DNA from 2 places in the Shewanella sp. SP2S2-6 genome. Region 1 is predicted to be linked to the other one. Evidence: predicted binding sites of a transcription regulator. Region 1 holds the regulator's gene; the other holds the start of a gene.
The links. Region 1 encodes ArgR, which controls arginine synthesis, uptake and breakdown. Its sites were predicted from a motif close to ANTGAATANNTATTCANT; they were not measured.

Region 1 (7,233 bases):
AGGTTGCATCCCTTCAATGCTGGGCAACTGTTATTCCTGCATTACAGTGCTGACACACCTATGCAAGCGAATCAATTCGGTATCTTAGAACCTAAGTTAGATGTGCGTGCCATTATCCCAGTAACTGAGCTAGATGTGGTTATCACGCCCTTGGTGGCGTTTGATTTAATGGGGAATCGCATGGGCATGGGCGGCGGTTATTACGATAGGACGCTGGCAAACTGGCAGCTTAAAGGTAAACCTTTGCCTATGGGTTACGCCCACGACTGCCAGCAAGTGGTGAGTTTACCCTGCGAGCATTGGGATGTGCCTTTGCCATTCATCATCACCCCAAGTCGCGTACTGACGTTTTAAGCCATTAGCTGTTGCTCGAAAAATCAAATAACTATTTTAACTGGCGACCGCCGTCGACATTATGGCAACGACCTGTGACGTAGCGGCTATTAAGCAGGTAGTCCACGAGTTCGATAATCTCCTCATTTCCCGCCTCTTTCGGCAACAGCGCTTTGGCTAAGGTTTTTTGCTGATAGGCAGCGTCATCACCCACATTAAATAGGATCATCGCCGGCGCAATCGAATTCACTTTCACCTCGGGCGCAAATTTGGCGGCAAAGGATAACGTCAAATTGTGCAGCGCGGCTTTACTGGCGGCGTAAGCTATGTGCTTCTGACTGCCCTTCTCTGCCACGTAGTCGGTAATATGAATCACATCACTGCCGCCGATTTCATCGCCAGCAGCGGCACGTAGCTGCGCCTCTAAGGCCAAGTTCAACTGATAGGGCACGCTCACATGCACTTGCATCATCCGCTGCAGCACTTGGCTCGGTGCAAAAGTGGTACTCTTTAAAGGCTCATTCTTTGTAAGAACAGGATCAGGCAGCCAGTCCGAAGCATTGTGAATAATGGCGCGAATTTGCGGCAATTTAGCTAACTCATCAATTAAGGATTGCACTTGGGCATCGTCATAAAAATCGCAGGGATACAGAGTCGCACCTAAAGCGTTCAGCTCATCAATGCTATCGTAATGGCTGCGATAAGTACCAATCACCTGCTGACCTTGGGCTAGAAAATGTTTGGCTAAGGCGTAACCTATGCGTTTACCCACGCCTGTGATTATGATGGGAGATGTCATACCTATCCTTTTGATTCGTCATTGCTCAGGCTTTACCTTGTTCACTTAAAGGTAAGCTGATGAATAACCAAGATGTTACTGTACTCATTTGAATTTAACCTAACAAAAAGCCAAATGAGGCGCGGATTCAATTTAAAATCAGCGTTGATTTAAAATCAGCTGCGATCTAAAACCCTTTATTCTGCGTATAGGCTAGAAGAAAACCAAGCTTAAGTGCGCAAGCCAAGAGCTTAGAGTAAGTATTGTGATCAAGTCATCAGAGGTGGACCCGATGGAACTGCGGATTTTTTATGATGGTAACTGTCCATTATGTAGCGCCGAAATGCGTCAACTGAAAGCACGCGATCCCAACAACTTGATTGCGCTTGAGGATTTAAATGCACCCGACTTTAGTGAACGTTTCAGCCATATCGATAAAGACTACGCCAATACTATTCTTCACGGTGAAACCGCAACGGGCGAAGTGTTACTCGGGTTAGATGTCACCTGTAAAGCGTGGGCACTGACAGGCACACGTGCTTGGATCCAACTGTTACGCCTGCCCGTGATAAAAACTGTCGCCGATTGGACTTACCTGCGCTTTGCTAAACACAGATACCGCATCTCCTATTTACTGACGGGCAAAGCCCGCTGCGACGATAACTGCCAAATTCCCACCAAACGCCGCTGAATGAGCTTTAGAAAGTGTAAAACGCAGGCATAAAAAAACGGAGCTCAATGGCTCCGTTTTTAATTCGTCATAATCTAAAAAGATTATCCGAAAGATTATTTAACGAAATCAACGCCTAGTTTGATATCGCCTTTCAGCGTATCTAACATAGAATCACGAGCGTTAGCTTCGAATGCACTCACTTCACCGTAAGGCAGTACTTTTTCAATACCGTTTTTGCCTAACAGCACAGGTTGTGCGAAGAACTCTGCGTGCTCGCTGCCGCCGTCAACATAGGCGCATTCAACGATGTTAGCTTCGCCTTGCAGACCACGAACCAAAGACAGACCGAAACGGCAAGCAGCTTGACCCATAGACAGAGTCGCGCTACCGCCACCGGCTTTAGCTTCAACCACTTCTGTACCCGCGTTTTGGATGCGAGTAGTCAGACTTGCCACTTCTTCATCAGTGAAAGTCGCGCCTTCAACTTGAGACAGTAATGGCAGAATGGTCACGCCGCTGTGGCCGCCGATCACATTGACTTTAACGTCAGCAACGTTCAGGCCTTTTAATTCGGCGATGAAGGTTTCAGAACGGATCACGTCTAATGTCGTGATACCGAACAGACGGTTCTTATCGTAAACACCCGCTTTCTTCATCACTTCTGCAGCGATAGCGACAGTAGTGTTGACTGGGTTAGTGATAATGCCAACCAAAGCCGTAGGGCAAGTTGCCGCTACTTTTTCGATCAGGTTGCGAACGATACCAGCATTGATATTGAACAGATCTGAACGATCCATACCAGGCTTACGCGCAACACCAGCAGAAATTAGAACAACGTCAGCACCCACTAGGGCAGGCGTTGGATCTTCACCAGCAAAACCTTTGATTTCAACAGCAGTCGGGATGTGGCTCAAGTCAACCGCAACACCCGGAGTAACCGGTGCGATATCATATAGAGACAAATGTGAACCCGCAGGCAGTTGAGTTTTTAACAGTAGGGCAAGAGCCTGGCCGATACCACCAGCAGCACCAAGTACAGCAACTTTCATAGTTATCTCCGTTATTTCTCGGATATGTGTGACATGGATCTAATTTACGTTGGCGTCACATTACTGGAATGTCACAACAATTTCAATTATCCCTTAGTCGTGGGACAAAAGAATTCCGGAATAAGTTAGAAGCAATGTAGAACAATTACTCAAATTGGTATTTTTACGCCCCCAGCAAACGCTTAACCACAGGGGGTTAGTGAATTTTTATTCAACCAATCTGGTTATTTGTTGACAATTTTTCTAAAAATATTCAAAATGGGCCTGTTTTTTTGAATAACGAATAATAATATTATGCAAACGACCAAGAATCAGGATGACCTTGTTAGAATTTTTAAGTCGATTTTAAAAGAAGAGCGCTTTGGCTCTCAAAGTGAAATCGTCACCGCCTTGCAAGCTGAAGGCTTTGGTAATATTAACCAATCAAAAGTATCACGCATGCTCAGCAAGTTCGGCGCAGTGCGGACTCGCAACGCTAAGCAAGAGATGGTGTATTGCTTACCGGCCGAATTAGGCGTACCCACCGCGGGTAGCCCGCTGAAGAATTTGGTACTCGACGTCGATCATAACCAAGCAATGATTGTCGTGCGAACTAGCCCAGGTGCTGCGCAGCTGATTGCCCGTTTATTGGATTCTATCGGTAAACCAGAAGGCATTTTGGGCACAATTGCCGGTGATGACACTATCTTTATTTGTCCATCGAGCATCCAAGATATCGCCGATACCTTAGAAACCATCAAATCTTTATTCAATTACGCAGAATAAAAAAACAGGTCAGCTTGCTGACCTGTTCTATTTCATCCGTACGCATTTCTGTCCAATCTTGCGCTGATTATTTGGCCATTGTCCCGATTACGTTACACATTTAAGCCAATCTCTCGCGCACTGATGTTTATACGCTAAGGTCAGTAAGCCACACTGATGCGCTGATTTGCGTGAGTGCCCTGTTCGGCCTCATCTAACATGGCTTTAGCGTAATCCGTAACAGAAATGCGGCTGCGACCATTGGCATCGGTAAAGAAGCTGTCGCCACCAAGACGATATGGACCTTCACTCTCGCCAGGATAAATCTCAGCGGCTGGGCTCACAAAGGTCCAATTGATTGCAGTTTTCGCCGCACGGAATACCTGCAAAGCTTCACCCTGAGCTAACGCCTCATCTTTATATGCAGCGGGGAAATCGGGGCTAGAAACCAGAGTCACGCCCGGTGCCACTTCTAAGCTCCCTGCACCACCAACCCACAATAAACGTGGCACCTTAGCATTAGGCAGCACATTCAGTAAATGCTGAACTGTACTCGCCACTAGGCCATGATTTTGTTGTGCGCGGCCACCAACAGAGGCAATGACAACATCTACGCCAGCAAAGGTTTGCGCAACTAATGGCTGCTCTAAATCCACAGCATGCACAGCCACATCAGTAGCGGATAACTTACTCGGATCACGCACTAGCGCTGTTACTTGGTGCCCACGGCTCAATGCTTCTTTTAAAATTGCACCACCAATCCAACCTGTTGCACCTAAAATTGCGATTTTCATTTCGTTAACTCTCTCTGATGATTTACATTGAAGCCAGTTTACTTGCAGTGTTTCCCGTGATAAACATCAATAAATGAGCATGATTGTTTCAGTTTGAGGTACTAATGTGGATAAAATTGCCGCAATACGCAGTTTCGTCGAAGTGGCAAACTGTGGCAGCTTTACCAAAGCTGCCGAGCATTTAGACCTCAGCCGCCTACAGGTGTCCCGCCATATTCAAGAAGTAGAGCAGTGGTTGAGTTTACGCTTACTACACCGTACCACCCGCAGCGTCAGCCTGACCTTGCAAGGCGAAGAAGCGCTGCAATTTTGCCAGCGGATCTTAAGTGAAGTAGCCGCCATGGAAAGCCGTGCCCACAGCCATAACAGTGAACTGGTGGGCAGTATTCGTATCGCCACACCGATTGGCCTTGGACAGCACAGTCTGTTTGATGTCGTCGACCGCTTTATTAAAATTCACCCTAAGGTCAGCATTCAGCTGGTGATGTCAGACAGTTTTGCCCAATTGGTGGATGAGCGAGTCGATGTGGCGCTGCGCTACACCGAGCAGCCCGATGAGAATTTGATTGCCCGCCGTTTAATGACCATAGATGCCGTGATCTGCGCTGCGCCGAGTTACCTTGATAGCAACACACCACTTGTCGAGCCCATAGATCTACTGGCTCACAACTGCCTGATACACTCGGCGCAACAAAATTGGCCTTTCCTGAAAGAGCTGCAAGCCGAGCATGTAAAAGTCACCGGCAATCTTAAAGCTAACGACATGGGCGTATTGGTCAGTGCGGCGCTGCGAGGACATGGCATAGTGCGCTTGCCCTGCGACTTAGCTAATCAATACCTTGCCAGCGGCCAGCTCAAAGAAGTGTTACCCGACTTTACGACGCCAGGTCAAACCCTGTGGGCTGTGTACTTGTCCCGCAGTTATCAGCAAAATCTGGTGCGCGCCTTTATCGATTTCACTGCCCAGCAATGGCAACTCGATATCAAAAAATGGCTCCCTGCGCATTAGCATAAAAAACGCACTTAGCCGTTAGCGTAAGTGCGTTTAATTGATGCTGAATCTGCGCAGATATCGAAAGCTTATTCGTCGAATTGCAGCATAAAATCCAATGCGGGGGCAAAGAAGGATGAGCCTGTCATCGCCTTAGTAAAATGCATCAAATGATCATGGTTACCTTCGCCATCACCAAACATCATGCTATGCAGCATCTTTTCAAAATGCTCCGGCGTACGGCAGTTAGAGATAAACATCAATCCCTGCTCCTTCAGCGAACCATAAGGCATGCTCTGGCGCAGGATTTCCATCGACTGACCGTTCTCATCTTTAAGATTCACCCGCTTGATATGGCTAGTCAGTGGCTTATCTTCTGACTCATACTCGATATTATCTTGCTTAGTTCGGCCGATAATATCTTCTTGTTTTTTAACCGGTAATCTATGCCATTTACTCAGGTTATGGGCATACTTTTGCACGTGAATATAGCTGCCGCCCCTAAACTCAGGATCTTCATCGCCAACCAGAGCGACTTCCTGACGGTGACGCCCCTTAGGGTTTTCGGTGCCATCGACAAAGCCGGTTAAATCGCGGCTATCCATAAATCGAAAGCCACGTTCTTCATCGACTAGTTCCACTAAGTCTTCAAACATTTGGCTGATTTCATTAGCGACTAAATGCAGAATATCGTAACGATCGCAGCGGATATGCACGAACAAATCATATTCAATGGCCGGTGCTTCACGGCTGCCGACTTGCATCGCAGGGAAAGGCTTAAGCATTTCAGGACGCGCATTAGGATAGAGGCTATCCCAATAGTTAGCGCCAATCCCTACAAAACCATTGAATGCACTGTCAGAATACTGATCTGTCAGCTCATAAATATACTGCGCAACGTTGGCAAGACAGGGACGTAATTGTGACTCTACATTGTCATTGGCATTAAACATCAAATAGACACTGTGTAAGTTCCCCTCTGCACACACACCCAACTGTTCACGCGGCATATTTTGTATATCCATTTGGTTATCACCCTTTTTCTAAATTCATTTTCGGCAATATTATCCGCAACTTTACCTGAAAATGACATTAACTAACGCACAGTTTGTTCTGGTTTATCATGATAATGCTCATTACGCTGCGTTATCGCGCCCAAGATCTCTAAATATAAAAATTGACGAGACTGTAAAAGTCTCGTCAATCAGTTTAATCGAATAAATGAAGCAGAGCTTACTCTGCCTCAAGCTTACCTTAGCGTGGCGCTGAAGTTAATAACCCGCGGCATGACCATCTTTACGACTCTCAGAAGCCGCACGATACACGCCCGTTTCAGCATTAAATCCAATAGCTTGATAGCCGCCAAAATCGCCAAGGCCGTCACGCAGCACATGACCTTTCTTGATAAGCTCGCGGCGTGTTTCCACAGGGAAGCCCGATTCCAGACTGACATAGCCGCCATCATTCATCACTTCGCCGGTGGGCTCGGTTGAACCCATATGCAAAATTCTGGGGGCATCGCCCGCTTCTTGCAAGTTCATTTTAAAATCAATCAGGTTTATTACAATCTGCGCGTGCATTTGTGGTTGAGTCGCGCCGCCCATCACCCCAAAGCTAAGCCAAGGTTTACCGTCTTTGGTCACAAAAGCGGGAATGATAGTATGGAATGGACGCTTGCCCGGTGCGTAGGTATTAAAACGCCCCTCAGTTAAATCAAACATTTGCCCACGGTCTTGCAGCACAAAACCGAGATCCGGCGGCGTCATTCCTGAACCCATACCACGGTAGTTACTTTGAATGAGTGACACCATGTTGCCGTCTTTGTCGGCGGTGGTCAGGTACACAGTATCGCCATGTTGCAACGCTGGATT
Region 2 (7,233 bases), on a different contig from region 1:
TTGAGCATTACTGGGAAAACGTATCGCATTGAGGAGTTTTTTGGTTTGGGTGTCTAAGACTAAGAGAACGTTTTTACCCTCGACACTCGTGATTGCACTTAAGTATTTGCCAGTAGGAGATATTTTAACATTTGAATATTCATCACCTTTACTGAACTGTTGTGCTAGCAACACGGTATTGCTTGCAGTGGTATCGGCCGCAAAAGTGTTTAGGGGCAGCATAGGCAAGCAAAGCGTAACCAAAGTGGCTAATTGGAAGGGTTTCATCTGACATCCTTGTAAAATCATTGTGTTTTTTGTTCTGAAAATGTTTTTCGAGGATAAAACAAAAGAGGTAGTGAAACAAGGAAGGAATATAGAAAAAAAGGACAGTAGTTACCGTCCTTTATGTTGAAAAATCATTAGCTTTGTAGAAGTTGGTGCTGGATAAAACGCCACTGTTCATCGAAGTGTGTGGTAGGTTTGAGTTTGAATTCACTTCGTACAAATTGAGCGATTCGCCCTTCGGCAAAGGCTAACAGTAAATTGGCTAATATGGCTTCGTCTAAGTTGAAGCCTTTGCCTTCCCGCAGGGTTTTTTCCCGTAGTATTTGCTTCAACTGGGTTTCAATTTTGGCAAATAAATTACTAATGCGGCTGCGCAGACGCTCGTTTTCTCCGAGCAGCGCATCACCATTGAGTACGCGGGAAATACCTGGGTTACGCTCGGCAAAGATCAGTAACAGTTGCAGCACCAGTTGGCAGCGCTTCATGGTGTCTTTTTCGTCATCCATGATTAAATTGATGCGCGACAATAACGACTCTTCGATAAATTCGATTAAGCCTTCGAACATCCGTGCTTTACTCGGGAAGTGACGGTATAGGGCGGCTTCCGATACACCGACTTCTGAGGCCAGTTTCGCTGTGGTGATCCTTTGTCCTGGGTTGGTTTCTAGCATTTGCGCTAGGCATTGCAAAATATGTTCACGACGATTAATTTTTGGGCTTACAGCCATTGCAGTATCCTTGGCTCAATAACGACTTAGGGGATTATTTAGTGCCTGAATGGCCAAATCCGCCTTCACCACGATCTGAGCTGTCGAACTCATCAACGAGTTTGAATTGTGCTTGTACTACAGGAACAAACACCAGTTGTGCGAGACGATCGCCAATTTCTAAGGCAAAAGGACTGTCGCTACGATTCCAGCAAGACACCATTAAGGGTCCTTGGTAATCTGAATCGATGAGTCCGACCAGATTCCCCAGTACGATACCGTGTTTATGGCCAAGACCTGAGCGCGGCAAAATCACTGCAGCCAGTCCTTGATCGGCAACATGAATGGCAATCCCCGTTGGAATAAGCACGGTTTCACCCGGTGCTATAGTCAAAGTCGTGTCGATCATGGCACGAAGATCCATGCCTGCACTGCCAGGTGTAGCGTAGGCAGGTAAAGGAAATTCTGAGCCGATACGGGAGTCGAGAATTTTTAATTCAATCGGTGTTTTCATGTATTTGTTTTTTCTTTCACTATCAACGAAAGTAATTGCCGTGCCAGCGTGAGTTTGTCAGTGGCAGGCAAGTCTTGACTGCCGTGCGGCCAGAACACGCGCAGGGCATTGGCATCGGCATTAAAGCCTAGACCAGCAACGGAAACGTCGTTTGCGGCGATCATATTCAAGTTTTTACGTTTGAGTTTATCGCGCGCATAGGCTTCTACATCATGGGTTTCTGCGGCGAATCCCACCACAAAAGGACGGTTAGGTAAGCTCGCAACCGTGGCTAAGATATCAGGATTCCTCACCAGCGCAAGTTGCATTTCTTCTGCCGATTTTTTGATCTTACAGGTGGCTATGTCGCTAATGCGATAGTCAGCTACTGCGGCGCAGCCAATAAAAATATCTTTTTTATCAACGTTATCCATCACAGCGTCAAGCATATTTTGCGCCGATTCAACATCAATGCGGGTCACGCCTTCTGGGGTGCTTAGATTCACTGGACCAGAGACTAAGGTGACTGTTGCGCCCATATCTGCCGCGGCTTTGGCTAAGGCAAAGCCCATTTTTCCAGAACTGTGATTCGAAATGTATCTGACGGGATCAATTGCCTCACGGGTTGGCCCTGCGGTAATCAGTACTGACTGGCCTGCAAGAGGCAGCGCAGAGACTTCTTTTGTTGCAAAAAAAACACTGGCTAGCTCGGCAATTTCTAGCGGTTCGAGCATGCGTCCAGGACCCACTTCACCACAGGCCTGACTGCCACTTGCAGGTCCCCAAAGGGTAAAGCCGCGGGATGCCAGACTGGTTAAATTCGCCTGCGTCGCCAGATTACGGTACATCTGCTGATTCATTGCCGGACACAGGGCAATTGGCGCCTCAGTGGCAAGACACGTGGTGGTGATCAGCTCATCGGCCATGCCAGCATTAATCCGCGCCAATAGGTTTGCGGTTGCAGGGGCGATGATGACGAGATCTGCCCAACGAGCGAGTTCTATGTGGCCCATGGCTGCTTCTGCCGCAGGATCGAGCAGGCTTGAGGCAACGGGATGTCCAGATAACGCTTGCAGCGTCAAAGGCGTGATAAATTCCATCGCACTTTGGCTCATCACCACGCGCACATCAAAGCCACGCTCTTTTAAGCGACGGACTAAATCAGCACTTTTATAGGCCGCAATACCGCCACCAATGCCCAGCAGGACGTTTTTATTTGTCAGACTCACAGACATCATCCGAGATAGAAATAATGCCGCCAACAATATCACAAAGCGGTGAATTTTAGTGACTCTCCCAGTTCAAAAAATCTCGTCCATACTCAGTAAAGTGAAAATATGTGAGATGACAGGGAGGTCGCATGGGCATTAAAGATTGGCCTGAGGGGGAAGGTCCCAGAGATAAACTGTTACAAAAAGGGGCGGGGCAACTGTCGGATGCGGAGTTATTGGCGGTATTACTGCGGAACGGTTTGGCGGGATTAAACGCGGTTGATCTTGCAAGGTCTCTTATTAGCGAGTTTGGTGGCCTCAGAAACCTGCTTTGTGCTCCTCGAAATCAGGTATGTCGACTTCCGGGCGTAGGACCTGTAAAATACGCCCAGCTTCAAGCTGCGGCCGAATTAGCGCGGCGTGTAGCGCAGGAAAATCTGCAAAGAGGTCAAGTTTTAACAAATCCCGATTTAACTCGGGACTATTTAATGCGACAATTGGCCGATCGCTCCTATGAAGTGTTCGCAGTTTTACTGCTGGATAGCCAGCATAGAGTGATTCAATTTGTCGAATTATTCCGCGGTACAATAGACTCAGCCTCAGTGTACCCACGTGAAGTGGTGAGCTTAGTGCTGGAGAAAAAGGCCGCAGCAGTTATAGTTTGTCATAATCATCCGTCTGGTATTGCCGAGCCCAGTCAGGCTGACCGACGAATAACTGAGCGATTAAAAAATGCGTTAGCAACCATAGACGTATCCTTATTGGACCATATGGTTGTAGGTGATCGAGAGATAGTTTCTTTTGCAGAACGAGGCTGGATTAATTAATCTAACACTTGATCTTCACTCTGTGATCGTGTATAAAATGCGCCCTCTTTGTGCCTCGGGCGACGGCCATACGAGGCACATTAATGCTCGAGCGTTAAAATTGTTTTTGGAGAAGATTGACATGTCAAGAGTATGCCAAGTTACTGGCAAGAAGCCGATGGTTGGTAACAACCGTTCGCACGCAAAAAACGCGACCCGTCGTCGTTTTTTACCTAACCTACAAAACCACCGTTTTTGGTTAGAAGAAGAAAAGCGTTTCGTACAGTTACGTGTATCTACTAAAGGTATTCGTCTGATCGACAAAAAAGGTATCGAAGTTGTTGTTGCTGAACTTCGTGCTCGTGGCGAGAAGGTATAATAGATCATGGCTAAAGCTAAAGGTAATCGTGAGAAGATCAAATTAGTTTCTACAGCTAAAACTGGTCACTTCTACACAACTGAAAAAAACAAGCGTAACATGCCTGAAAAAATGGAAATCAAAAAATTTGATCCAGTTATTCGTCAGCACGTTATCTACAAAGAAGCAAAAATCAAGTAATCCTTGGTTAGTGTTTCGAGAAAAGCCCCTTATTTAAGGGGCTTTTTTTTGCGCTTTTTTTAGTAGTTAGTCATCAAGTTGAGATAATTGCCTCGCAAACTTAAGCCGCTGAATCATCCCCTGTGAAGTTAAAAAAGTGTGAACACTTGCTGAAAATATAAAATAGTGCGGTTCTAAGCACTTTAAATCATTAAAACTGCACTTTAGTGAGAATAAATTCTTTATATGTGAATTAAAATGCAATACCATACGCGAAAGTTAGCGATTCATTCCTGGCATGTCATCGTGACGCTGCCAGCTCAAAAATGAGGTGTAAATAACGCGTGCGTACCACTGAACTGGTTGATGGATTTCGTCACTCTGCCCCCTATGTTAATGCTCACAGAGGTAAAACTTTTGTGGTCATGCTGGGTGGTGAAGCTTTGGCTCAGAATCACTTCCGCGCCATCTTAAATGATGTCGCCCTGCTGCACAGTTTAGGGATTAAAGTGGTGTTGGTGTATGGCGCTAGGCCGCAGATTGATGCTGCATTAGCAGTCAACGGTATCGAACCTGCCTACCACGAAGGCGTGCGTATTACGGATGAAGACTCGCTCAAAGTGATCAAGCAAGTTGCGGGTGCACTGCAATTTGATATCACAGCGCGTTTATCCATGAGTTTAAGCAATACGCCGATGCAAGGTGCGCAAATTAACTTAGTGAGCGGCAACTTTGTGATTGCCCAGCCATTAGGCGTGGATAATGGCATCGATTTTTGCTTAAGCGGCAGAGTGCGTCGTATCGATGTGCAAGGCTTAAAACGTCAGTTAGATAATCACTGCATCGTGTTGATGGGGCCGATTGCGGCTTCTGTGACCGGTGAAAGCTTTAATTTAACCGCCGAGGAAATCGCGACCCAAGTGGCGATAAAGCTCAAAGCCGACAAGATGATCGGTTTTAGCTCACAGAACGGTATTCTCGATCGCAATGGCGACGTGATTGCCGAATTGATGCCAAACGATGCGCAAAACATCATGAGCAAGCTGGCCGAGCAAGGTTCTGCCTGCGTTGGCACTATGGCTTTTTTGAAAGCCAGTATCGATGCTTGCCGCAATGGCGTACCGCGTTGTCACTTAGTCAGCTACCTCGAAGATGGCGCCTTGTTGCAGGAACTATTTTCTCGCGAAGGGATAGGTACGCAAATCGTGACTGAGAGTGCCGAGCGTTTACGCTGTGCGTCGATCGCAGATATTGGCGGTGTACTGAACCTTATTCGTCCATTGGAGGAACAAGGCATTCTGGTGCGTCGTAGCCGTGAGCAGCTCGAGATCGAAATCGAACAGTTCATGTTGATTGAACGCGATGGTTTAGTGATTGGTTGCGCTGCACTCTATCCTTTTGAAGAGGACAATGCGGGCGAGTTTGCCTGTTTGGTGGTGCATCCCGATTATCGCGATGCCGACAGAGGCAGTTTGCTGCTAAAGAACATAATCAATCAGGCCAGAAACCGCGGCTATTCACGCTTGTTTGCGCTGACAACTCGCAGTATCCACTGGTTCCTAGAGCATGGTTTTGTAATTGAAGATGTTGAAGCGCTGCCACAGAAGAAAAAGCAGTTGTATAACTATCAACGTCGTTCAAAAATTCTCGCGCTCGATCTCTAAGCCGTTCTAACTCAATCTAATCAATGCCAGCCTAGTACTCGTATTAGCGCTGGCATTTCTATTGACATAATATGTCTTTGTTGGCAGATTAAGGCTTCACTGCACGGGAGATGCTGCCAATGAGTCCTCAATACTTCGAACTCGCCCCTTTCACCCAGACCTCTATCTTCAGTTTTATCGTCTTATTGCTCGGTTTAGCGGGTATCTTGCTGATGTTATGGCTAAAAAATATGCCTAAGATAGCGAAGTCGGCGAGTTTAGGCATATTGCTGGTGATGATGGGCGGATTTTCATGGGTTTTTTATCAATCCAATAGTGCCGAATTAGTGTTAACCGATACTGAGCTCACAGTGGATGTGCCCTTCTATAAAGTGCAGTTATCCCGCGTAGATTTATTGCCCGCCGAGGCGCGGATAGTCGATTTGCAGCAAGAGGCTGATTTAACGCCGAGCTTTAAAACCAACGGCATAGGCATGCCAGGGTTTCAATTAGGCTGGTTTAATTTGCAGGGAAAAGGTAGAGCATTTCTGGCGATAACAGATAAATCGCAGTTAGTGTTAGTGCCAACGACTAAAGGCTACAGTTTATTACTGACAGTGCCGCAAGGAAGTGAATTTTTAGCACAGTTACAGAAGTCATCATCACTTCTGTAACTGTGTATCGGCGTGATAATAATCACGCCGCTTTGCGTTTATAGGCCATGTCTAAGGTAAAGACTAACAGGGCACTCCAGATAAAACCGAAGGTCACGCCTTTTTCTGCATCGAAGGGCTCATTAAACAGACTCACTGCTAGGATGAACATGATACTTGGGCCGATATATTGGAAAAATCCAAGCATAGACAATGGGATCCGTACCGCCGCCCCTGCAAAACAGAGTAAAGGAATCGTGGTCACTATTCCTGCTGCCATTAACATCAGATTCAGTTGCCAATCGTTTGTCAGCATGCTTGCTGTCGCTGTGTCTAAGGTCGCGACTAGGTAAATTAGCGCGACCGGTAATAACACTGCGGTTTCGACCAATAAACCGGCCTTAGCATCCACATTGACCTTTTTTCGCAGCAGTGCATAGAAACCAAAGGTGCCCGCGAGTGCCAGTGAGACAATTGGAATAGAGCCAAAAGAGATTAATTGGATCAACACACCAGCACTGGCGAGTGCGACCGCAAACCATTGCAGCTTACGTAACCTTTCGCCTAGAAATAACATACCAAGCAAGACGTTGAGCAGAGGGTTAATAAAGTAACCTAGGCTGGCATCGAGCATGTGATCGTTATTCACCGCCCAGATAAATAGCAGCCAGTTTCCCGCGATCAGTATGGAAGTAATGGTGAGAACCATCAGCTGTTTAGGTTGTTTAAACAGTAAGCGTAAGCGTGAGAACCCGCCGATAAACTGCATGATGATCAGCATAAACACGAATGACCAAATCACCCGATGGAGCAAAATTTCGGTGGCAGAGACATGGTTGAGTAATTTGAAATATAAAGGCGCAAAACCCCACATACAGTAAGCACTGACGGCGAGTAGGATCCCTTTGCGGTATT

Region 2: argA (amino-acid N-acetyltransferase) is a predicted target of ArgR. The motif match lies at 4,270-4,287, and genes of this name have one in related genera.

Annotation. Positions count from the first base shown of each region.
Region 1 is NZ_JAUOEQ010000005.1:171,518-178,750, reverse strand. It holds gene Q4Q57_RS06300 (5-formyltetrahydrofolate cyclo-ligase) at 1-354, shown strand, start outside; gene folM (dihydromonapterin reductase) at 386-1,132, opposite strand; gene Q4Q57_RS06290 (DUF393 domain-containing protein) at 1,404-1,802, shown strand; gene mdh (malate dehydrogenase) at 1,898-2,833, opposite strand; gene argR (transcriptional regulator ArgR) at 3,128-3,598, shown strand; gene Q4Q57_RS06275 (NAD(P)-dependent oxidoreductase) at 3,739-4,371, opposite strand; gene Q4Q57_RS06270 (LysR family transcriptional regulator) at 4,478-5,380, shown strand; gene Q4Q57_RS06265 (Dyp-type peroxidase) at 5,452-6,387, opposite strand; gene ggt (gamma-glutamyltransferase) at 6,634-7,233, opposite strand, start outside.
Region 2 is NZ_JAUOEQ010000007.1:144,921-152,153, forward strand. It holds gene Q4Q57_RS07930 (S9 family peptidase) at 1-267, opposite strand, end outside; gene slmA (nucleoid occlusion factor SlmA) at 402-995, opposite strand; gene dut (dUTP diphosphatase) at 1,030-1,488, opposite strand; gene coaBC (bifunctional phosphopantothenoylcysteine decarboxylase/phosphopantothenate--cysteine ligase CoaBC) at 1,485-2,705, opposite strand; gene radC (RadC family protein) at 2,828-3,505, shown strand; gene rpmB (50S ribosomal protein L28) at 3,627-3,863, shown strand; gene rpmG (50S ribosomal protein L33) at 3,870-4,043, shown strand; gene argA (amino-acid N-acetyltransferase) at 4,367-5,686, shown strand; gene Q4Q57_RS07970 (PH domain-containing protein) at 5,806-6,339, shown strand; gene rarD (EamA family transporter RarD) at 6,362-7,233, opposite strand, start outside.